DNA from 2 places in the Nocardioides sp. CF8 genome. Region 2 is predicted to be linked to the other one. Evidence: riboswitches for the same ligand, from Rfam matches in the RefSeq annotation. Region 2 holds a riboswitch; the other holds the start of a gene.

Region 1 (11,863 bases), 1.7 Mb from region 2:
ACTGCAATGACGCGCCGCCGTCCCGCTCGGGCTGTCGCGGTCCTCGCCGCAGCAGGGCTCGCAGCACTCCTGGTCTCCCCGGCCGCACACGCCGCGGACGAGATCGGCATCGACCACATCGAGTCCGCCGAACGCCGCGTCTCCCTGGTGCTGTCGGTGGACGGTCTGCCCACCGGCGCGATCGCCGACCCCTCGTCCGTCGCGGTCGAGGTGGACGGTCGAGCGGTCGACGCCACGGCGAAGATCGTGTCGGCGGGCGACATCGACCGCTCGACCGTCCTCGTCCTCGACGCCAGCAACAGCATGCGCGGCGCCAAGTTCGCTGCCGCCACAGCCGCTGTCAACGCGTTCCTCGACCAGGCCCCGGCCGACGTGGCCATCGGTCTCGTGACGTTCGCCGGCGACATCCAGCAGACGATCGAGCCCACCACCGACCACGACGCCATCCGCACCGCCCTGCTGGGCATCGAGCTCAGCAAGGGCACGAGCGTCTACGACGCCCTGCTCGAGGGCGTCGACATCGTCGGTGCCGAGGGGTCGCGCGCCGTGCTCCTCCTCTCCGACGGTGCCGACACCGGCAGCGCGACCACGCTCGAAGTGGCGTCCAGCGAGGCCGAGGACCGCGAGGTCGTCGTCGACGTCGTCTCCCTGGGCCGCTCGGCCAAGGCATCGGAGATCGCGGGTCTCGCGGAGGACACCGGCGGCAAGGTCATCCCTGCCGACCCGGCTGCCCTGAGCACGGTCTTCGCAGCGCAGGCCGACGCACTCGCCCAGCAGATCCTCGTGACGTTCGACGCCCCGGACGACTCCAAGGAGGAAGCGTCCATCACCGTGACGCTCCGGGCCGACGAGACGTCCTACACCGACTCGGCGTTCGTCACTCTCGCCGCCGCGACCTCGATCCCTGACGTGGTCGAGAACGGCAAGGCCCTCGTGAGCACGCCGCTGATGCTGCTGGGCGCACTCGTCCTCTTCCTCGGGCTCGTCGGCCTGATGAGCATCGTGATCTCCGGCCCCCGCATCGGACGCTCGAACGCCGAGCGCCGTCTGGACTCCTACTTCGGCTCCACGGGTGGCACGCCCGGCAGCCGCAAGAAGGCCACGGCAGATTCCGGGGCTCTCGACTCCGCAGTGGCGATGACCAACAAGGTCGTCAGCGCCGACATGGAGACACGGATCGCCCAGCGACTCGCCGGCGCCGGGTCGGCGCTCACCGCAGCCGAGTGGTTGCTCATGCACGTCGGCATCGCAGTGGGCTCCGCCCTCGTCTGCTTCATCCTCGGCGGCCCCGGCCTGGCCGTGCTCGGCCTGATCGGTGGAGCGGTCCTCCCGTGGATCTACCTCAGGTTCAGGCACCGCCGTCGGCTCAACGCCTTCAACGCCCAGCTCGCCGAGTCCCTCGGCCTGATGGCGGGCGGGCTCCAGGCGGGTCTCTCGCTGCCCCAGGCCGTGGACACCGTCGTGCGCGAGGGCCACGAGCCAATCGCCGGCGAGCTGCGCCGTGCCCTGATCGAGCAGCGACTCGGTGTCGACATCACCGACGCGATGGACGGCGTCGCGCTGCGCATGGAGAGCGAGAACTTCGCCTGGGTCGTCATGGCGATCCGCATCCAGCGTGAGGTCGGCGGCAACCTCGCCGAGATCCTCAACACCGTCGCGGACACCCTGCGCGAGCGTGAGTACCTCAAGCGACAGGTCCGCTCCCTCAGCGCCGAAGGTCGCCTGTCGGGATACATCCTCGGATTCCTGCCTCCCGCCATCTTCGTCTATCTCTACTTCGTCAACAACGAGTACGTCCGACCCCTGTACACCACGTTCCCTGGATACATCATGTTGCTTGCCGCCTTCGTTCTCCTTGCCCTCGGTTCCTTCTCGATGTCCAAGCTGGCCAAGGTGGAGGTCTGATGTCCCCGATGTTGCTGGCCGGCGCGCTCCTGCTCGTCGCCGCCATCACGCTCTCGTTGTCCGTGATCGGCGTCGTGACCAGCGAGCGCCGTGGCGTCGCCCGGTCCGTTGCCGCCATCCAGGCGATCGACTCCGCCCCCGACGTCTTGAAGGCGGAGCTCGAGCTCCCGTTCGTCGAGCGCGTCATCGGCCCGCTCGGCGACCGCTTCGTCGACATCGGTCGCAAGATGGTGCGGGCAGACACCGCCCAGAAGCTCCAGTATCGGCTCAACATCGCCGGCAACCCGCCCAGCTGGGACGTGAGCCGGATCATCGGCCTCAAGGTGCTCGGGCTCGGCGTCTTCGCCGTCCTCGGCTTCCTCTACTTCCTGGGCCTGGACTGGTCCTTCCTGCGGGTCATCGTCGCGACCGGCCTCGCGGCCGGGTTCGGCTACGTCCTGCCCAACGTGCTGCTCTACAACGCAGGCCAGAAGCGCGAGAAGCTGATGCGAAACTCGCTGCCCGACGCCATCGACCTCCTGACCGTCTCCGTCGAGGCCGGCCTCGGCTTCGACTCGGCGGTCGCACGCGTCGCCAAGAACACGACCGGGCCGCTGTCCCAGGAGTTCAACCGCCTGCTCCAGGAGATGCAGATCGGCGTGGGCCGCGCCGAGGCGATGCGCAGCATGGCGATGCGCTCCTCGCTGCCCGACCTGAAGTCCTTCTGCCTGTCCATGGTGCAGGCGGACGCCCTCGGCATCCCGATCGGCCGGGTGCTGCGCATCCAGAGCCAGGAGATGCGGGTCAAGCGCCGCCAGCGGGCGGAGGAGAAGGCCCAGCAGGTGCCGGTGCGCATCATGATCCCGCTCGTGATGTTCATCCTGCCGTGCCTGTTCATCGTCATCCTCGGACCAGCCGGTCTACAGATCGCCGAGACGTTCAGCAACCGCTGATGCGCAACCAGGTCCGGCCCGATCCCCTCACTGGCATCCCCGTCTCCGCCCGCTCCGCGCGTGCGAGCGCCGCCATCCGTACGTTCACGTTGTCGCTGGCCGCGGGCCTGCTGCTGAGCACCGCCGACGCGACCCGCGCGCTGCCCGTGCTGCTGGCCCTCGGGGTGATCGCGGTCGCCTGCTCCACGTTGGAGCTGGGCGTGCTCACCAGGGGTGGGTCGTGGCTGCCTGTCACCGAGGCCCTCCTGAGCGCGCTGGTCCTGACGAGTGCTCCGCCCGAAGCGGCACTGCTCGTCTACCTGGCCGCACCGCCTGTCATCGCCGGTCTTCGTCATGGCGCCGTGGCCTGCTTCAACGTGACCCTCGTCGGGGCCATCGCCGTGATCGCGACCGCGATCCTCAGCGAAGGCCGCACCGACGTCGCGCGCATCCTCGAGTCGGTGCCCTGGCTGGTGATGGGCCTGGGTGTCGGCCAGCTGGCCGGCTGGCAGTCGCGCTCCGTGCGCGACCTGGAGGCCCGCCAGGCACCGTTCGCCGCCGCCCACCAGCTGATGTCCCAGCTGCACGACCTGACGAGCGCCGGCGCGGTCGGCCTCGACAGCGTGCAGCTCGCCGCCGAGCTCGAGGCCGCACTGCGGCGCACGACCGGGGCCTCGCGCTCGGCCGTGCTGCTGCACGGCCGACAGGACGAGGTCGACCTCATCTCGTCGTACGGCGACCTCAAGCCGCCCCCGGACGTCGACGGCGAGGTGGACCCGAGCATCGCGTCCATCTGCCTGGCCGTCGCGGACAACACGTTCGGCTCCGTCGTGCTGGTCCGGGAGGCAGGGTGGACACTCGAGCTGCTGGCCATGGCACAGGAGGTCGCCGAGGAATTCGTCCTCCGCCTCGACACCGCGGTGACCTTCGACGAGGTGCGCCTGATGGCGACGTCCGAGGAACGCACCCGGATCGCTCGCGAGATGCATGACGGCGTCGCCCAGGAAATCGTGGCGCTCGGCTACGTCGTCGACGAGATCGAGTCCATGACCTCGGAGTCGAGCGTCCAGTCGCTCGCAGCGTCACTGCGCGACGAGATCAGCCGCGTGGTCGCCGACCTGCGCTTCTCCATCTTCGACCTGCGCCACCATGTCGCCGACCACCAACTGGCCGGTGCGCTGGCGGAATATGTCCGCGAGGTCAGCCACGGCACGGACCTGCGGGTCCACCTGGTGCTCGACGAGTCGGGCCCGCCGCTCCCCCGCCGCACCGAGGTCGAGCTTTTGCGCGTCGCCCAGGAGGCGATCGGCAACGTGCGCCGGCACGCCGAGGCGACGAACCTCTGGGTGACCCTCGTCTGCGACGGAGCCAGCATCAGGCTCGAGATCGAGGACGACGGCGTCGGCAACGCCGTCCCGCGCGAGAAGCACTGGGGCCTGCAGACGATGCGCGAGCGTGCCCAGTGCATCGGCGCCGAGCTCACGATCTCGCCACGAACCGAGGGTGGCACCGTCGTGCTGCTCCAGACCAAGCACCACGTCGCCACCGAAGGGATGACTCGACATGAGCACCACAGTTCTCCTCGTCGATGACCACGAGCTGATCCGTCAGGGCCTGGCTCGCGCGTTCGAACGAGACACCGAGACGACCGTCGTCGGTCAGGCGGGCAATGTGGCCGACGCCCTCGTGGCCTTCGAGCAGCTCCGCCCGGACGTCGTGGTCACCGACCTCCAGCTGCCCGACGGACACGGCCTCGACGTCGTGCGCGCCATCCGTGCCACCAACGCCACGACCGGCGTCGTGGTGCTGACCATGCATGCCGGCGACGACCAGATCTTCGCGGCGATGGAGGCCGGCGCGTCCGGCTTCGTCGGCAAGGACAGCAAGGCGACCGAGGTGGTGAGCGCCGCCAAGCACGCGGCGGTCGCCCCGAGGACCTTCCTGTGCACCGGCCTCAGCGAGGCGATGATGCGCCGGGCCACGGGACCCGTGACCCCCAAGCTGTCCGGTCGCGAGGACGAGGTGCTGACCCTGCTCGCGGACGGTCTGGGCACCGGGGAGATCGCCTCCCGGCTCTTCATGAGCGAGTCCACGGCGAAGACCCACATCACGCACATCTACCAGAAGCTCGGCGCCGCCAACCGCGCCCAGGCGCTGGTCGCGGCCATGCGCATGGGGCTCCTGGACCACGTCGCGACGCAGCGGTTCTGACCGGCCGGCCGGACGCACACGTCTGGACCACCCGGTCCAGTCCAGTGGGTTGCGTCACGGTAGTCAAAAGGGACTAGGCGGTCCCGACCGATCATCCGATTCGCAGACGCCGCCCCTCGGACAGACTTCTTCTTGTCGGGTCTGGTGCCTGACGGGCCAAGACTCTCCACCATTCATCACACACAAGGGATATCGAAATGATCCAGTTCCTCAGCCTCATGCTCAACGCTCGCCGTGACGACGAGAAGGGCGCCACCGCCGTCGAGTACGGCCTCATGGTCGCGCTGATCGCCGCCGCCATCATCCTCACCGTCGGCCTCCTCGGCGACGAGCTCGTCAAGCTGTTCACCGAGGTCACCACGGGTATGCAGGGCCGCTGATCCAACACCTGGGGCCGGTGTCCGCGTTCACACGCGGATGCCGGCCCTCGGTACGTTCCGGCCCAAGGAGTGAGCAATGACGATGACCCGCAAGCATGACGAGGACGGCGCGACCGCCGTCGAGTACGGCCTGATGGTCGCGATGATCGCCGCTGCGATCATCGTCTCCGTCGGCCTGTTCGGCGAGGAAGTCCTCGCCCTGTTCCAGGAGATCCCCCCGCAGCTCGGCCGCAACATCTGAGGTCAGTCCTCGGTCGCGAGCGCCAACCGCTCCAACACCGTGGGGTGACTCCCCCACCACCACTGCAGCCACACAGGCGGCGTCGGATCCGCCAGCGAGCGCAGTGCCAACAACTTCTGCATCTCCACGAAGGCGACCGGGTCCCCGGTCGCCTTCAGCGCTTCCACGTCCGCGCGCGTCTCGATCTGCCGGCTGACGCCGTTCTCCAGCGGACTCGCCGCGAGCGTCGCCCACACGCTGAGCGCCAGCACGAGGGGCACGATCCGCGGATCAGCCAGGCCCGGTCGGCCGCGTCTGCGACGGGTGGTGACGACCAGTCCCAGCAGGCCGACTCCGGCGGCCCCTCCCAGGGCGCCCAGCGCCGTACCGATCACGACGTCGCCGTGCGCCGCGTGCGCCAGCTCGTGGGAGATCACCGACAGGGCCTCGTCTCGCGGCAGCGACTCGACCAGGTTGTCGTAGACGACCACCCGCCTGGTGTTGCCGATGCCGGAGACGTAGGCATTGAGCGTGGTCGTACGCCGAGACGCGTCCGCGACGAGCACGTCGTCGAGCCGTACTCCCTGCTGGTCCGCGAGCACGAAGATCTCCGACCTGAGCCCGGGGTCGGTCAGCGGCGTGAAGTCGTTGAACAGGGGCTCGACGACGAGCGGATAGATGAAGGAGCCGAGCACCACGAGCGCCCCGACGAGTCCCCCCGCGATCGCCGGCCAGGCGCGACGCCAGCGTCGTGCGACACCGAGGAGCACGAGCAGCCCGACCGACGTGGTGACCACGGCGACCACCTCGCTCGTCGCCACGTCGCGTGCATATCCGACCCACGTCTGGGTGCTCAGACCGTTGGCCAACCGGTGCCGTTGCAGCATCACGCTGCACGGCAGGGTCGCCAGCCGACCGAGCAGGCTGATCGCGAGCACGCCGAGCACGACCTTCGCCCACCAGCGGCCGGGCAGCCGCTCCATCAGCCGCTCGCCCCAGCGGGTGAACCCGAGCGCCGACGCCACCACGAGGGTGATGGCGAGTGACAGCAGGCTCCACCGACGGGCCCAGGCTGCGTAGTCCTCGCCGCGCCTGATCTGCTCGGCCGTGAACACCGTCTCGGGTCGTACGGCGCTGGGCGCACCACCCGGCACCGGCTGCCACGGCACCCAGAGCGCCGCCACGACGACGAACCCGACCACCGCGACCAGCGTCACGGTGAGCGCGCAGCGGCGAGCGGTCACGGGCGGAGCCCCCTGAGCCGGACCTGCCACCCCCGGAGCACCTCACCCGGGGTCAGTCCCACCGACGCCAGAGCGCGGCGCGTGGTCGCACCGTCCGATGCCTCGTCGTAGACCCGGACCAGGCCGCGCTCGCCGACCCGGGCAGCGACCTCGACACAGGCGAGCCAGGCCAGCTCGTAGGCGGCCTCGAGACTGTCGGACGAGGTGTCGAACTCGGCGACGCCGGGTAGGTGGTCGGGCACCCCGTCGCGGCGCACGAGCGCGCGCGCCCGGGCAGCCGTCGTGCTCAACGGCAGCCCGATGTCGCGCAGGGCGACGTAGTCGGCGAAGCCTTCGAGCAGCCAGGGATCGAGGGAGACCGTGGTCGCGTCGGTGGCGACGTGCACGAGCTCGTGGCTGATCACGACCTGCGCACCCGCGCCGCGCAGCCGCCCCGTGACCTCCGGGTTGACGAAGACCCGCACCGGCCCGCTCGTGCGCTGGGAGCCGTCGGCGGCGGCAGTGACCGCGGCGATACCGGCATACGTCCCGTCAGCGACGTCGAGCGCGTCATCGAGCGCCTCGCTGCTCGCCGGCACCTCCAGGACGACCGAGGGGCGCCACTGCGGGAGCACGCCCCGGACGACGGGGACCGCTCGGCGGACCCGCTGGAGGTAGACGCGCGCCTCCCGGGCGGCCTGCTCGCCGGCTGCCATCACGAGGGCCCGGGGTGTACGCCGTATGACCAGCCGCTCACGCAGCCACAACGGCGAGATGCGGTCGCCGCCGCCCAGGCCGGTGATGGCGACGCGCCCGTCGTCGGGCGCGAACGCGACGAGCACCTCGGCGTGTGCCGGCTCCTCATCGAATCCGTCGATCGCCCAGGTCAGGTCGACGGCGGCGGTCCAGGAACCGTCCGGCGCGACCGCCCCGACCTCGTCGACGTAGCGCGCCGACAGGTCGACGAGTCCGAGCTCGCGCGCGTTGTCGGCGACTGCCCTCAGGAGCCCGACGGACGCAGGATCGTCCGGACGCCCGAGCTCGGCAGCGGCGTCGGGGTGACCTGCAGCCAGGGCCCGGACGAGGTCCTGGACGACGGCCGCCGCAGCGCCCGCCTGCGCCGTCGGCGCAGCCGAGTCGTCGGAGAGGTCGGCCCGGTAGGGCTCGTCGCCACCGACGAGCCAGACGCCTGCTGCGACCAGCCCCACACACAGCGAAAGACCGGCCACCCACCAACGTGGGCGACCGGTCTTCGAGGTCGGGCGATCAGCCAGGGCGAACCGCGCCGACGTAAGGCATGGAGTGGAGACCGGAGACGGCCACACCGGTGCCGGGGTTGGCTGCGTGCACGATCATGCCGTTGCCGATGTACATGCCGACGTGGCTGATCGGGCTGTAGTAGAAGACCAGGTCGCCGGGCTGCAGCGCACTCGCGGAGATGTGCGGGCCGGAGCCGTACTGCGCGCTTGACGAGTGCGGGAGACCGACACCGGCCGCGCCCCAGGCGCGCATGGTGAGGCCCGAGCAGTCGAAGGCGTTGTCGCCGGTGGCGCCGTAGACGTAGGCGTCGCCGACCTGGGCCATGGCGTAGGAGATCGCCGCTGCGGCCCTGCCGGAGGCGGGCACCGAGGCGGGCATGCGCGTGGTCTCGGAGCGCGACGAGGTCATCAGACGCTCACGCTCCTCGGCCTCGAGGTCGGCCAGCAGGTCTTCGGCTTCCTCGAGCTTCGTGTCGATCGTCTTCTTCTCGGCTGCGAGGTCGTCGGTGGTCTCCGCGATCTCGGCGGCACGATCGGCCGTGGCGTCGCGGCGCAGGTCGAGGGCCTCGAGCTCGGTCGAGTAGGCGTCGAACATGTTGTCCTGCAGGGAGTTGAAGCCCGACATGGTCGAGAGCTGCCCCAGGAAGGCACCCGGGTCGTCGGACACGACGACCTGGCCGACGGTGGAGATCGACTCACCCTGGTAGCCGCGCAGGATCGAGTCAGCCACCTCGCCCCGGACCGCGTCGAGCCTGGCGCTCTGGCGCTGCTCGTCGCTGCGGAGGGCCGACAGGTCCTTGCGGAGGTCGGCGAGGTCGAGCTTGGCGTCGTTGTATCGCTCCGAGGCCTGCTCCGCCTCGTGGTAGAGCCGGTCGACCTTGGCCTGGACATCCTTGATGTCCGGGTCAGCCTGGGCCGGTGAAACGGGGATGATTCCGATGGCGGCAATCGCGGTGATTCCCAGCAAGGCGCTGCCGAGTCGCATCCGGTCGTGATTCACGAGCGGGTGTTCTCCCTTGTGTGTCGTACGTCTACCGGGTGAGCTGACGGGTTCGGGCACGACATGCCCTACGCCTCCTCCGCATGCGCGAGCGCATGTCCTTGGAGGCGATTCACCCCAGACGGGAAGTGGTTCCCCGGCTCCGATCCACTGACCGGGGGGTCAACGGATCGAACTCGACGCGGTGCTCGCGCGGACCCGAGTGGCCCACTTCCACGATCACCTGAGGGGTCAGCGTAGTCCGCCCCCGGCACTGCTGCCAATCTCCGTCCCGATGCAGACCGCGTGTCGTTGCTGTGGTGTGGCTCACGTGACTGATGGGGCGTCGAGGCCGGATCAGGCCGATTCCACGATGGGTCCCGTGACCGGCTGGACCAGCCGCAGTGGTGGCACGAGGCCGCCATCGGCCAGCGCCTCGAGGGCGCGGCGTTCGTCGTCGTCGAAGGTGAGCTCGGGCGGTGGCCCCAGCAGCACGGTGACCACGCAGTCGTGGCAGGCCAGTCCCCGCACCAGGCAGCTGTCGCAATCGATTCGTGTCGTCATGTGACGCACCGTGCCACCGAGCACCGACAACGGCCGGTCGCGAGCGACCGGAGGCGTGTTCAGCCAGGGTTGGTGGTGGGGTCCTCGCCGAGCAGGGCCGCCTCGTTGCGGTCCACGATCTCGATGGCGTCGTCGCGCCCGCACCAGCGGCACGACACCGACTCCACGGACTCGCCCCTGACCTCGGTGGACTCCACCGCGTGATCGCCGGCCAGGTCGAAGTGCCAGAACTCGGTCGTGCGCCGTGTGCGGGTCACGTCGAAGCGGGTCAGGTTGCCGCAACCGCCGCAGCGCCAGCGGTGGGACGAGGTCGGCAGTTCTGTGGTCACGGATCCAGCCTAGTGGCGCGGCGTCCCCGACGATGTCGGTGGTCGGACCTAGCGTCGTGGACATGACCACCGCAGCAACCACCTCCCGATGGGAGGCCCAGCGCAGCTTCGACGAGCTGGGCCGGCCGCTGCGCGACATCACCTTCTGCGTGGTCGACCTCGAGACGACGGGTGGATCTGCGGCGGCGGGGTCGATGATCACCGAGATCGGGGCGGTCAAGGTCCGCGGCGGAGAGGTGCTCGGCGAGTTCCAGACCCTGGTCAACCCGCATGCGGCGATCCCGCCGTTCATCGCCGTGCTCACCGGCATCACCAACTCGATGGTCAGCGACGCGCCCTCCATCGATTCCGCCCTCCCGGCGTTCCTGGAGTTCGCCGCCGGCAGCGTGCTGGTGGCCCACAACGCCCCCTTCGACGTCGGCTTCCTGCGCCACTTCGCCAGCGCCCAGGACCTGGCGTGGCCCGCCTTCGAGGTGCTCGACACGGCCAAGCTCGCCCGCCGCGTGATCACCCGCGACGACGCGCCCAACTGCAAGCTCTCCTCGCTCGCCCAGCTGTTCAACGCGACCACGACCCCCAACCACCGTGCCCTGTCCGACGCGCGCGCGACCGTCGACGTGCTGCACGGACTGATGGAGCGACTGGGCGGTGTCGGCGTCCACACCCTCGAGGAGCTCCAGACCTTCACCTCCCGGGTCTCCACCGCCCAGCGCCGCAAGCGCCACCTGGCCGAAGGACTGCCGCACGCCCCCGGCGTCTACCTCTTCCGCGACGACCGCGCGCGCGTCCTCTACGTCGGCACGTCCAAGGACCTGCGCAGCCGGGTGCGCACCTACTTCACCGCGTCCGAGACCCGCACCCGGATGGGCGAGATGGTCGGATTGGCCGAGTCGGTCTCCACCATCACCTGCGCCACCCCGCTCGAGGCCGAGGTCCGCGAGCTGCGCCTGATCGCCGAGCACAAGCCGAAGTACAACCGCCGCTCCCGCTTCCCGGAGAAGATGCACTTCGTCAAGCTCACCCGCGAGCCCTGGCCGCGACTGTCCCTGGTGCGTCGCGTGCTCGACGACGACGCCGATTATCTCGGCCCGTTCTCGTCGAAGAAGTCTGCCGACAAGTGCCTGGCCGCCCTGCACGAGACGTTCCCCGTCCGGCAGTGCTCCGACCACATCGGGGTCAATCCCTCCCGCACCCCCTGCGTCCTCGCCGAGATGGGGCGATGCCTGTCCCCCTGCGACGGCAGCGCCGACCCGACGACCTATGCCGCGGTCGTCCGGCAGCTGCGCGACACCTTGCTCCATCGGCCTGACGAGGTCGTCGATGCCATCCAGCGACGGATGACCGCCCTGGCCGACCTGGATCGCTTCGAGGAGGCCGGAGTGCACCGCGACCGGCTCGCCACCTTCGTGCGAGCGGCCGCGCGCACCCAGCGGCTCTCCGCCCTCACCGGGTGCCCCGAGGTCGTAGCAGCGCGCCGCGAGGACGACGGGCGCTGGGCAGTCCACATCGTGCGGCACGGCCGGCTGGTCGCTGCGGGCGTCATCCCCTCAGGCGCCGACGCACACCACTACGTCCACCAGCTTCGCGCGAGCGCGGAGACGGTGATCGATGCGCCGGGCCCGGTCCCGGCAGCCACCGCCGAGGAGACCGAGAAGGTGCTCCGCTGGCTGGAGGCGCCAGGCATCCGCCTCGTCGACGTGGCCGGCGAGTGGGCCTGCCCCGTCGGCGGGGCGACGCGCCATCTGTCGGTCTACGACGCGGTCGAGGCGTCCCGGCTGTCACTGGTGCCCTTCGACGAGCAGCGCCTGCCGTCCGCCGTCCACCAGCCCGCGCGCTGAGGAGCGTCAGTCCAGCCCGAGCGAGAAGGCCGACTCCAGGTCAT
Region 2 (11,863 bases):
TCGCTGCGTGAGGGTCGCGCGAGCCTGGTCGACGGGTTCGTCGACGTCGACAGCGGCGAGGTGTGGCTGCACAACGTGCACATCCCGGAGTACGCCCAGGGTTCCTGGACCAACCACTCCGCCCGCCGCAAGCGCAAGCTGCTCCTCAACCGTGCCGAGATCCACAAGATCGAGCGCAAGATCGGCGACAAGGGATACACCATCGTCCCGCTCTCGCTCTACTTCAAGGACGGCCGCGCCAAGATCGAGATCGCGCTGGCCAAGGGCAAGAAGGAGTACGACAAGCGCCACTCCCTCGCCGAGCGCCAGGCCAACCGGGAGAAGGAGCAGGCCGTCCAGCGGCGGCTCAAGGGCATAACCGACTGATGAGTGGCTCCGACGCGCTCGCCGTGCGCGAGTGGTGGACCCGGCTCGGCCTGCCCGGTCTCATCGACATCCACACGCACTTCCTGCCGCCGCAGGTGATGGCGAAGGTGCGCGCGCAATTCGACGCCGCCGGTCCGCTGATCGGCCGCCCGTGGCCGCTGCACTACCGCGACACCGACGAAGCGCTGGTCGAGACGCTGCGCTCCTTCGGGATCACGCGCTTCAGCGCACTTTCCTACGCGCACAAGCCCGACATGGCCGACTGGCTCAACGAGTGGGCAGCGGGCTTCGCTGCCCGCGTGCCCGAGGCGCTGGTGTGCGGCACCTTCTTCCCCGAGCAGTCGGCGGCGACGTACGTCGAGGCGCGGCTCGACACCGTCGAGGTGTTCAAGATCCACGTGCAGGTGGGGAACTTCTCGGTCCTCGATCCGCTGCTGGACGACACGTGGGGACTCGTCGCCGAGGCGGGGACGCCGGTGGTGCTGCACGCGGGCAGTGGGCCGGTGCCCACGGCGTACACCGGACCCGAGCCGGTCGCCGAGCTGCTCGCGCGACACCCGCGGCTGCAGCTCGTGATCGCGCACATGGGCGCGCCGGAGTACGCGGCCTTCCTCGAGCTGGCCGAGTCCTACGAGCGGGTGCACCTCGACACCACGATGGCCTTCACCGACTTCTTCTCCGAGATGGGCGGCGTCTTCCCGGCCGACCTGCTGCCGCGACTGGCCGAGCTGGGGTCGGGCGGCAAGGTGCTGCTCGGCTCGGACTTCCCGAACATCCCCTACCCCTACCTCCACCAGCTCGAGTCGCTCGAACGCCTCGACCTCGGTGACGACTGGCTGCGAGCGGTCTGTCACGACAACGCGGAGAGCCTGCTGCGCCCATGACCCGGGCGGTGCTGGTCGTCGCGGCGTGCGTGCTGCTCGCCGGCTGCGGCGGCGAGGACGAGGGCGTCGGTGGGCGCCCCATCACGCCTGAGGAGATCGCCGCGATCGTGCAGGAGCACGTCGACCTCGAGCCGCGCGAGACTGCCGAGTGGGACGTCTTCACCCGGGAGCTGGGGGAGGAGTCGCCGGGTGTGCAGCTGGAGTACGCCGACGTGTCGCTCGCCGTCGTGGTCGCCCCGACGAGCGACAGCCCGCTCGTGTGTGCCGATGACTCGTTCTTCGACGAGTGCGTGAGCGAGGACCACGACGGCGACGAGGTGACCGTCGCGTGGCAGGAGCTGGAGCCCGAGGAGGACCCGGGCGTCGTCTATGTCATCGACCGACGGGACGGGGAGGACGTCGCCGTACACGTCGTCGGTGTGTCCGTCACCGACGACCCGCGCACCCTAGACCTGGGCGTGCCGCTCGAGGACCTGATGGCGCTCGTGACCGACTCCCGGCTGAGCCTGACGACTCCCTGAGGGAATGCGGGCGACGGCTCTGGGTGTTGACCCGTAGACTGACCACACAACTCAAGAGGGGCTGATCGGTTTCGACTTGGGACGTTAGTCCCAGGGGAAGCGGGTCGAGAAGCCAGCGTCATCTCGTAAACGATCGCTGGAAAACCATAGTTGCCAACTCAAACCGCAACGACTTCGCTCTCGCTGCCTGAGCAGTGATCGAAGGGTCTGACCGGGCACCCGTCCTCGTCCCGGACCCAGGCCTCATCTAGAGGACTTGCTGATCACCTCCGTCAGGAGGGGTGATCGGGACTTTTTCCTGACTGAGTCTGTCGGCGACGTGTCTGTGCGAGCGCCGGGACTGAGAAAACGACATCACTGACTGCACCCGGAGAAGACCTGGTTCGACGCTCGAGGACGCGGGTTCGATTCCCGCCAGCTCCACACACGAAAAGCCCTCATGAGAGATGGCGGTAGTTCCCAGTCACCCAGTGACTGTGAACTACCGCCATCATCCTTTTCAGCGGCGTACGGCGCTGACGCAGCAGCGGTCCTCGCCGGGATCGAGGCGGGTCGCGAGGCCGGCACACCCGGTCGCGGTTGCGACGCCGGTGACGAACTCGAGGTTGAGCCCGCAGACGAGCTCGGTCTGCTCCTGCGCGACGCGGTGGAAGGGGCAGTTCTGCACGAACAGCGTCTCGTCCTCGATCCACGGCTCGTAGCCCCCGGCGTCGAGGGCCGCGGCCAGTCGTTCGAGCTCGGCGGTGCCGGGCAGGTCGTCCAGCGAGGCGCCCCAGGCGACACCTTCGGCGCGGGCCACCCGCGCGACGATGCTCGCCACGTCCTCACCTGTGGCGGTGGCCTCGGCCACGGCCTTCGCCAGGATCCGGCCCAGCAGGTCGTAGTGGCGCTCCGGCAGCGACACGGTGATCTCGCGGTCCGTACGGCGGTAGAGCTTGGCCGGGCGACCCGAGCCGGGGCCGGTGCGCCCAGTCAGCCGCCTGAACTCCACCTCGAGCAGGCCCTCCTCGACGAGTCGGTCGAGGTGGAACTTCGCGGTGTGGGCGGGGATCTGGAGGCCCTCGGCGGCCTGGTCGCGACTGACCGCGGTGCGCGCCGCCACGACGAAGTCGAAGAGGTCTCGACGTACGGGTTCCGCCAGGGCGGCGACACCGGAGACGTCGGACGCAGGAGTGGCCATTTCTAAAAGATACGGGACTTGACGTTAGAGCGCCAGCAGGTGTCTAGTGGAGAGATCATCCTCTGTTAGAACGGAGTTGCGGCCATGTCCACCCAGCCCGACGTCAGCAGCAACGGCCGGTCCGCCACACGGTGGCCGGCCACCGGAGCGGAGCAGGCGTTCTTCCTCCTGCGCACCGTCTTCACGATCGCGCCGATCGCCTTCGGCCTCGACAAGTTCACCCAGGTGCTCGTCGACTGGGAGATGTATCTCGCCCCGTGGATCAACGACCTCGTCCCCGGCAGCGCGCACGACGCGATGATGATCGTCGGTGTCGTGGAGATCGTGGCCGGGCTGCTCGTCGCCGTACGACCCCGCATCGGGGCCTATGTCGTCGCTGCGTGGCTCGCGGGCATCATCGTCAACCTGCTGACCCTGGGCGACTTCTACGACGTCGCGCTGCGTGACTTCGGGTTGCTGGTCGGTGCGCTCGCCCTGGGCCGGCTGGCCTCGGACCGGGCGAAGCGGTGACGGGCCTGTCCGTCGTCCCGCAGCGCAACCGGGTCACGCACGCCGAGCCCGTGCGCGACCTGGACGCGGCCACCCGGGCCGCGGGGGACCTCCTGCGCAGCCTCGGCATCGACCCCGACGACCCGGCCACACCGGACCTCGCGGAGACGCCGCGCCGGCTCGCGCTGGCCTATGCCGAGCTGCTGGACGTCCCGGAGTTCGACTTCACCACCTTCGCCAACACCGAGGGCTACGACGAGCTGGTCCTGGTCCGCGACATTCCGTTCCAGTCGGTCTGCGAGCACCACCTGCTGCCGTTCAACGGGGTGGCGCACGTCGGCTACCTGCCGCAGGCGCGGATCGTCGGCCTGTCCAAGCTGGCCCGCACCGTCGACCACTTCGCCCGGCGACCGCAGACGCAGGAGCGTCTGACGATGCAGGTCGCCGACCTGCTGGAGGAGCAGCTCAGCCCGCAGGGGGTTGGCGTGCTGCTCGTCGCCGAGCACACTTGTATGACGCTGCGCGGCGCCCGCGCCCCCGGCTCCGCGACGACCACGTCGTCGTTGCGAGGCCACCTGCGGGACAACGCCGCGGCGCGCGCCGAGTTCCTCACCCTCGTCCATGGAGGTGCACGATGACCGAGCCGATCGTGATCATCGGAGGGGGGATGGCGGCCGGCAACGCCGCGGTCGAGCTCCGCGAGAACGGCTACGACGGCGAGCTGGTCGTGTTCGCAGGCGAGTCGCACCCGCCGTACGAACGACCCCCGCTGTCGAAGGACTACCTCGGCGGGAGGGCCGAGGCGGAGGACGCCTACCTCAAGCCCGCTGAGTGGTACGGCGAGCACGACGTCGACCTCCGGACGGGCATGTTCGTCGAGAGCATCCACCTCGACGACCACGTCGTGGCGACGGCTGACGGCCGGCAGCCCTACAGCCGGCTGCTGATCGCCACCGGCGCCCAGCCGCGCACGCTCCCGCTCGCGTCCACCGGCGAGCTCGAGGTCGTCTACCTGCGCAGTCTCGACAGCGCCCGTCACCTGCGCGAGCGGATCGTCGACGGCACCCGGCTGCTCGTGGTCGGCGGTGGGTGGATCGGCATGGAGGTCGCGGCCACGGCGCGCGGCCTGGGCGCTGAGGTCACCCTCGTCGAACCGGCCGAGCAGCCGCTGCTCAAGGCCCTCGGTCCCGAGGTCGGGCAGCGCCTCGCCGACGTCCACCGCAAGCACGGCGTCGACCTGCGGACCTCGACCTCGGTGGAGTCGCTGCAGGGCAGGCGCGCCGTCCTCGACGACGGCAGCGAGCTGGAGGTCGACCTGGTGCTGGTCGGGATCGGGGCCGCTCCCGACGACGGGCTCGCCCGCTCCGCCGGGCTCGACGTCGACAACGGGATCCTGGTCGACGCCGGCCTGCGCACCAGCCACCCCGACGTCTTCGCCGCCGGCGACGTCGCCAACCACGCACACCCGCTGCTGAAGGAGCGCGTGCGCGTCGAGCACTGGCAGAACGCCGTCAGCCAGGGCAAGGCCGTGGCGCACGCCCTGATGGGCGAGGACGTCTCCTTCGACGAGCTGCCGTCGTTCTTCTCCGACCAGTACGACCTCGGCCTGGAGTACTTCGGCCACCCCGGGGCCGCCGGCAGCGACTCGGTCCGGATCGAGCCGGGCTCGAGCGGTGAGGACTCGCTCGTCGCCTGGTGGCACCGCGGGGACACGCTGGTCGCCGCGATGCACATCAACGAGTGGGACCGGTCGAAGGAGCTCGCCGAGCGGGTCCGTCAGGGCAGCTGAGGAGCTCAGGCCCTGCCGGGCACGGCCAGCGGGGTCCCGCGAGCGCCCGCCCACTCGCCGGTGCCGGCGAGCCGTTCCCACACGGTGCACTCGGGAGCGAGGTGCTCGCGCAGTGCCTCGCGCGTGGCATCGGTCAGCTCACCGCGGACCGGCGCCGTCGAGACGTTGCGGCGCTCGAACTCCAGCGGGCGCTCGAGCCGCTCGGAGAAGTAGGCCTGCCACACGTCCGGCCGCTCCACCGCGAGGATCCTGTCCACGCCGATGAGCCCGTCGACGGTGATGAACTTGGCGGGACGCCCGCGGGGCGTGGGCACCCGGCGGTCACCGGCGATGTAGCTGCGGGCGTAGTCCTCGAAGGAGACCGCCGCCGTGGACTTGTCCGGCCGGCGCTCCTCCTGCCCGTCCCGTGCGCGGTAGCGCCACCACGACTCCAGCCACGAGACCGGGTCGCGGAACATCGTGACGACCTCGTAGGACCCGCGCTCGTGGCCCGACTCGGCCAGCCGCGGCGCGATCTTGCGCTCGAAGCCGCTGGCGCCGAGGTGCTTCATCCCGGGCGGGCTGCTGATGACCAGGGAGGCGTACGGCGCGAGCGTCCGCTCCAGGCTCGTGCTGGCGGTCTTGGACAGCGCGAGCAACACGAAGCCGTAGTCGGGCAGTGCCATCACGCGCACCATCCTTGCACCGGGGCCGTCCGCGCCGTGGGCTAGCCTCGGCGCGTGCTGATCTCCGACCACCACCGGTTCGTGTTCGTCCACGTGCCCAAGACCGGCGGGGACTCGATCGACAAGATGCTGCGCGCCCACGTCCCGGACGTCCGCAAGCAGAAGATGACCCGCCATGCGCCGTACGGCGACATCCTGGCCCTGGAGCCGGACATCGCCGACTACTGGTCGTTCGCGATGGTGCGCAACCCGTGGGCGCGGATGGTCTCGTGGTGGTCGATGATCGACAAGTGGAACCACGCGTGGGGTCCCGCGTCGGGCAAGCCCCAGATCAAGCGGGGCGGCATGAAGGACGGCAACAAGATGTGGCGCCGGGTCGCCGAGTTCGCCGACTTCGAGGAGTTCATCCTCCGCGGGACCGACGAGATCCCGCGACTGGCGATGCCGCAGATCGACTACCTCCTCGCGCCCGGCCGCCGAGTCGACTTCATCGGTCGCACCGAGTCGCTGGCCGCGGACGTCGCGCACGCGCTGCAGGAGATCGGGCTCCCCGAGGCGCCGCTGCCCCACCGCAACAAGTCCCTCAGCACCGGCCACTGGCGCGACCACTACACGCCGGCGACCCGCGATCGCATCGCGCGGATCTATGCCCCCGACTGCGAGGAGTGGGGCTACACCTATGACTAGCCCGCGGGCTGGCTGCGTCTTCTGCCAGATCGTGAGCGGCGAGGCGGCGGCAGCAGTGGTGCTCGAGCGCGACGACGTCGTCGCCTTCCTCGACCAGCGGCCGGTCTTCAAGGGTCATGTCCTGCTCGTGCCGCGCGCCCACGTCGAGACGTTGCCCGACCTGCCGGCAGCGCAGCGCGACGGCTTCCTCGCTGCGGCCCAGGACCTGGCGAGCGCGGTCACGGCGCTCGGGGCCCAGGGTTCCTTCGTCGCGATCAACAACACCGTCAGCCAGTCGGTGCCCCACCTGCACCTGCACGTCGTGCCCCGCACCAAGGGCGACGGACTGCGCGGCTTCTTCTGGCCGCGCACGAAATATGGTGCCGGCGAGATGGACGACCACGCCGCCCGGCTCCGCGAGGCGCTCGCGCACTGAGCCCCCTGCAACGATTCGGGCACCGGCCGCGTCACAGGGGCATGAGGAAGCTGCTCGGACCGCTGCTGGTCCTGTTGATGGTCACCCTGGTGGCGCCCGCCCAGGCCGGCTCCGTACGTGCCCGCTCGAGCGTGCCGTGGGACCGGGTCGGCGACGGATGGGTGCTCGCGACGATCGACCGCGGCGTCCCCCGGCAGGGCGAGCTCCGGGTCCGGGCGCGCAGCCTCGAGCTGATCTCCCCGGAGGGCACCCGCTACGCCCTCCACGCCACGCGCCGGCAGCCGCTGGAGCACGGCGTCGACCCCAGCAGCTTCACCCTGGTCGACTGGGACGCCGACACCCGCACGGCCCTGCTCAAGCGCTACGTCAGCCTGGCCCGCGCGCAGGCGGTCCGGCTCAACCTCGAGAGCGGCGCGAGCCAGACCCTCGCGCTGCCCCGGCGCGAGATGGCCACCGGGCTGCGGCCCGACGGCGCCGGCGTGCTGTCGCAGACCCTGAGCGGCAAGATCCTCTCGATCACGTGGGCCGGGGAGCGCAGCGTGGTCGGGCAGGCCTCCCAGGGCGGCGCCATCGCGACGCCCGACGGTTCGGCGGTGCTGGTCGCCGACGTCGGCCACCTGGCCGTGCTGCCGCTCGACGGCTCGACCGGCCGCGAGATCGCGACGCCGGGGGAGTGTCGACCGCTGCGCTGGCACGCCGCCACCACGCTGCTCGCCTCCTGCTTCTCGCGCCAGGGCAGCCAGCTGGTCACCGTCGGCCTCGACGGCACCGTCACGCCGATGGCCGGCCTGCGGCCCACGACCTCACCCGGCTTCCACGGCCCGAGCTGGGACGACTCCGACGTGCGGGTCGTCGGCGGGCGGTCCTACTACGAGGGCAACGGTCCGTGTGGTGGCTCGTTCATCACCCGCGAGAACCGCGCCGGCGAGGTCAAGGTGGTCCGCGTGCCGGGGAGCCGGGGCGGCATCTCGCTCGTGGACACCCGCGACGAGCGGCTCGTCATCGCCCACACCGCGACCTGCGATGCCGGCCCGCCCCGCGCCGTGCTCTCGACGTTCGACCCGGTCACCAAGGACGAGGACGCGCTGGTTACGCTCGCGCGCAGGGAGCACTGGCGCGAGGTGCTGGCCTGGGACGAGGCGCGGTCGTGGGGGTACTAAGGTCGGCCCGTCCAGTTCTTTGATGTCAGGAGTCACCATGGGTCGCTTTGACGGTCGCGTCGCAGTCATCACCGGAGCCGCGCGCGGCATCGGATTCGGTACGGCGCAGCGCTTCGCCAGCGAGGGCGCGTCGGTCGCCATCGTCGACCTCGACGAGGCAGCCGCGCAGGAAGCCGCTGGCCGGCTCGAGCTGACCGACGATGCCTTGGCGATCGGCGTCGGCTGCGACGTCTCCGACGTGGCGGCCGCCGAGGCCGCGATCCAGGCTGTCGTCGACGAGCTCGGCGGGATCCACATCCTCGTCAACAACGCCGGCATCACCCGCGACAACCTGCTGTTCAAGATGACCGAGCAGGACTGGGACCTGGTCATGGGCGTCCACCTCAAGGGCCCGTTCAACATGACCAAGGCCGCCCAGAAGCACTTCGTCGAGCAGAAGTACGGCAAGATCCTCAACCTCTCGAGCGTCTCCGCGCTCGGCAACCGCGGCCAGGCCAACTACTCCGCGGCCAAGATGGGCGTGCAGGGCTTCACCCGCACTCTCGGCATCGAGCTCGGCCCGTTCGGCATCAACGCCAATGCCATCGCGCCCGGCTTCATCGCCACCGAGATGACCGACGCGACGGCCGCCCGGCTGAAGATGGACGTCGAGGAGTTCCGCAAGCTCAACGCCGACCACAACCCGGTCCGCCGGGTCGGTTTCCCCGAGGACATCGCGGCTGCCGCGGCCTTCCTGTGCAGCGACGAGGCGTCCTACATCACCGGCCAGACGCTCTACGTCGACGGCGGCGCCAAGCTCGGCTGACGACGAGACGCCGCTCACACGGGCGGCGAGACGCCGCTCACAGCAGCGGCGAGACGGGGGTCACTCCCGCACTGAGACACCGCTCACGCGCTACGCCTGAGCGGTGTCTTTTCGTGCATTTCGAGTTGGACGGCGGCGCTTTCGCATGCATAGCGTGCTCGAGCACCACCGCTCCGGGTTCGCCGAATCCTGCCCGTCCGGAGCGTCCCCCGAGACACGAATTCATCGGGCAGGAGTGGGGGACCCACAGGTTCCACGCCGGGATCGTCGCTCGACGATCGCGGCTCGGGGTGAAGTCACGCGAGTGACGGAGCACTTTCCAGCTCCAACCCGACAGCTCACCTCACAGGCGTGGGAAAGGAATCTGCCATGCCTGCGATTCGTCGCATGGCGCGCTCCTGCGCGCTCACGATCGTCACCCTGGGCGTCACGGCCACCACCGTGGCCGTCGCCCCCGCCCATGCTGCCGACAGCCAGACCACCCGGTCCGGCGCGGTCGCCCTCTCCGACAGCCAGGTCACGAAGTACGACAAGACCATGGCCTCGCGTCGGCAGCGGTCCGCCCAGCGCCTCTCCGCGCGGATCTCCTCCGCGCAGCAGACCGCGATGGCCCAGCGCGGCGACGCCTACTCGTACGGCGCTGCCGGCCCGAACGCGTTCGACTGCTCGGGGCTCATCTACTACAGCTACCGCGGCGCCGGCTTCGACGTGCCGCGCACCTCGGGTGCGCAGGCGGCCCACACCCGTCGCATCTCCAAGCAGGACATGCGCCCCGGCGACCTGATGTTCTTCTTCAACTCCGGCGGGGTCTACCACGCTGCGATCTTCATCGGCTACCAGAACGGCCACGCCATGATGGTGCACGCGCCCGGCTCCGGCCAGCGGGTCACCGTGGCTGCGCCCTGGACCAGCTCCTGGTTCGCCGGCACCCTGCGCTGACGCGCCTGCCTGACGAAGCTGCCTGACACGGCTCGCCTGCTCCTCGGAGCGGGCGAGCCGTTCGTCATTTCAGGCCGGCGAGGGTTCTGCCCTGCCGGCCGCGACGCCCGCCCCGGCTCGCCCCCCTTTGCGCTACCGAAGGGTACGGCTGGGGATTTTGGCTGGGGGCCACCTGACTGTTCGGTAACTCCGGGCGGGCTCGGGCGGGGCTCCGGTGGGCCGTGGGCGTGGTGTGCGCGTGGGTATGGGCGCTGGCGTGAGCAGGGTGGTTCGCAGGCTGTTCGCCGAGGCGTCGCACCCGGCTCCCCGGGAGTTCTCGAAGAGCGACCAGATTGAGCGCCGGCCGGCCGTTCGGGCCCGTCCACACGTCTGGTTCTCGAGGTCTTCACGGAAGGACGCGCGCCGATGCGCCGCAACTCAGCGAGCCCTGTCCACCTCCGACCGGTCAGGGCGCTGGCGCTGCTGGTGACGCTGGCCGGCGTGATGCTGTCCACGGGGGCGTTCATCACCCCGGCATCGACCCAGCCGCTCCTCGTGAAGCCGAAGCCCAGCGCGACCGCGCTGGCGCCTGCGACGCTGTCCCCGCGTGACGGTGCCTTCGTCGAGGGCACGCAGACCGTGGCCTCGACGCCCACCACCGCCGACGACTCGGTCGTCTCGCTGTGGGCCGACGAGGGCCGGCTCGAGGCGACGCCGACGGTGGGCACCTCACGGATCAGCTTCGACGTCGGCACGAACTCGATCGAGGCGCGCTACGGCAACCACCTGCTCGTCAACGGCGAGCACCGCATCGACCTGCCCGACCTGGTCGACGAGCGCACGACGCTCGAGGTCCCGAACGACGCGCTCGTCCAGGGCGAGAACACGGTGCAGGTCGTGACCGGCACCATCCAGAGCAGCTGCGGCACCAACCACGACGACTTCGTCGTGAGCAACGTGTAGCTCGAGCTCCTCGGCGAGGTCGCCGACGGTGAGGAGAACGAGTACTCCTACTCGATGGGCGACGGCAGCTGCGGCTCGAACACGTCGCTGCGCAAGGACGCCACCCTCACCTTCTTCGTCCTCGGGGACCCGGTCGGCACCACCGGCCTCACCACCGAGCTGGACACCTCCACCCTGACCAACGGGGCGCACACCCTCACCGCGGTCACCGAGTCGGGGGCGCAGACCGAGCACACGGTCACGGTCAACAACGCCCCTGCCGGAGCTCCGCGCCTGATGCCGGCCGACGGCACCATCGCGGCCGGTGAGCAGCCCGTGCTCGCGTCGTTCCTCGCGGGCACGCCCGGCAGCGTCGCCTCCATCACCGTCGACGGCTCCCCGCTGGCGACGACCCCGACCCTGGGCCACGGCGCCGCGGCCTTCAGCTTCGACGTCGGCAGCAACTCGATCGAGGCGAAGTACCACAACCACGTGCTGGTCAACGGCGTGAAGGCGGAGATGGGCGGCGACTTCGTCAACCAGCGCGTCGACGTGATGTTCCCCAACGACCGGCTGGTGCCGGGGCTGAACACCGTCACCGTCGTCACCGGGACCACGACCGGCTCGTGCGGGCAGAACCGTGACGACTTCACGATCTCGAAGATCGCGCTGACGCCTGCGTCCGGTACGGCGACGGGCCAGGGCATCAAGACGTCCTACTCGATGGGCGACGGCAACTGCGGGTCGTCGGCCACCGCCTTGCGCGAGGTCGAGCTGACCTTCTCCGTCGACGCCCCGCAGGGCGGGGTCCGGGCGGCCCTCGACACCGCCGCGCTGACCGACGGCGAGCACACGCTCGCGGCCACGTCCACGACCGGCGAGACGGCCACGCGCCTGCTCGTCGTCGACAACACCGCTCCCGAGGTCGTCGGCTCCACCCCGGCCGCCGGCTCGACCATCACCTCGGCGGTCTCGCTGGCCGTGGAGCTCGCCGACGCCAGCGGGATCGAGGGCGAGGCGACGTACGCCCTCGACGGGCGGC

Evidence for each region. Region 2 has a riboswitch for cyclic di-AMP ahead of CF8_RS20680 (C40 family peptidase). Riboswitches for the same ligand answer to the same signal wherever they lie in the genome.
Region 1: linked by a shared signal. The riboswitch ahead of CF8_RS13170 (C40 family peptidase) and the one ahead of CF8_RS20680 (C40 family peptidase) in region 2 are both predicted to bind cyclic di-AMP.

What each region holds. Positions count from the first base shown of each region.
Region 1 is NZ_CM001852.1:2,693,523-2,705,385, forward strand. It holds gene CF8_RS13130 (CpaF family protein) at 1-10, shown strand, start outside; gene CF8_RS21050 (type II secretion system F family protein) at 7-1,905, shown strand; gene CF8_RS13140 (type II secretion system F family protein) at 1,905-2,837, shown strand; gene CF8_RS21055 (sensor histidine kinase) at 2,837-4,408, shown strand; gene CF8_RS13150 (response regulator transcription factor) at 4,380-5,027, shown strand; gene CF8_RS13155 (Flp family type IVb pilin) at 5,225-5,407, shown strand; gene CF8_RS21590 (Flp family type IVb pilin) at 5,484-5,648, shown strand; gene CF8_RS13160 (M48 family metallopeptidase) at 5,651-6,871, opposite strand; gene CF8_RS21060 (hypothetical protein) at 6,868-8,079, opposite strand; gene CF8_RS13170 (C40 family peptidase) at 8,117-9,109, opposite strand; cyclic di-AMP (ydaO/yuaA leader) riboswitch at 9,123-9,287, opposite strand; gene CF8_RS13175 (hypothetical protein) at 9,446-9,652, opposite strand; gene CF8_RS13180 (hypothetical protein) at 9,712-9,981, opposite strand; gene CF8_RS13185 (DEDD exonuclease domain-containing protein) at 10,044-11,819, shown strand; gene CF8_RS13190 (Lrp/AsnC family transcriptional regulator) at 11,826-11,863, opposite strand, start outside.
Region 2 is NZ_CM001852.1:952,673-964,535, forward strand. It holds gene smpB (SsrA-binding protein SmpB) at 1-366, shown strand, start outside; gene CF8_RS04660 (amidohydrolase family protein) at 366-1,250, shown strand; gene CF8_RS04665 (hypothetical protein) at 1,247-1,771, shown strand; RNA gene ssrA (transfer-messenger RNA) at 1,829-2,197, shown strand; gene CF8_RS04670 (helix-turn-helix transcriptional regulator) at 2,271-2,951, opposite strand; gene CF8_RS04675 (hypothetical protein) at 3,036-3,461, shown strand; gene folE (GTP cyclohydrolase I FolE) at 3,458-4,078, shown strand; gene CF8_RS04685 (NAD(P)/FAD-dependent oxidoreductase) at 4,075-5,229, shown strand; gene CF8_RS20675 (hypothetical protein) at 5,235-5,897, opposite strand; gene CF8_RS04695 (sulfotransferase family 2 domain-containing protein) at 5,949-6,581, shown strand; gene CF8_RS04700 (HIT family protein) at 6,574-6,996, shown strand; gene CF8_RS04705 (hypothetical protein) at 7,038-8,156, shown strand; gene CF8_RS04710 (SDR family NAD(P)-dependent oxidoreductase) at 8,194-8,961, shown strand; cyclic di-AMP (ydaO/yuaA leader) riboswitch at 9,167-9,326, shown strand; gene CF8_RS20680 (C40 family peptidase) at 9,331-9,900, shown strand; gene CF8_RS04720 (hypothetical protein) at 10,306-10,842, shown strand; gene CF8_RS04725 (metallophosphoesterase) at 10,897-11,863, shown strand, end outside.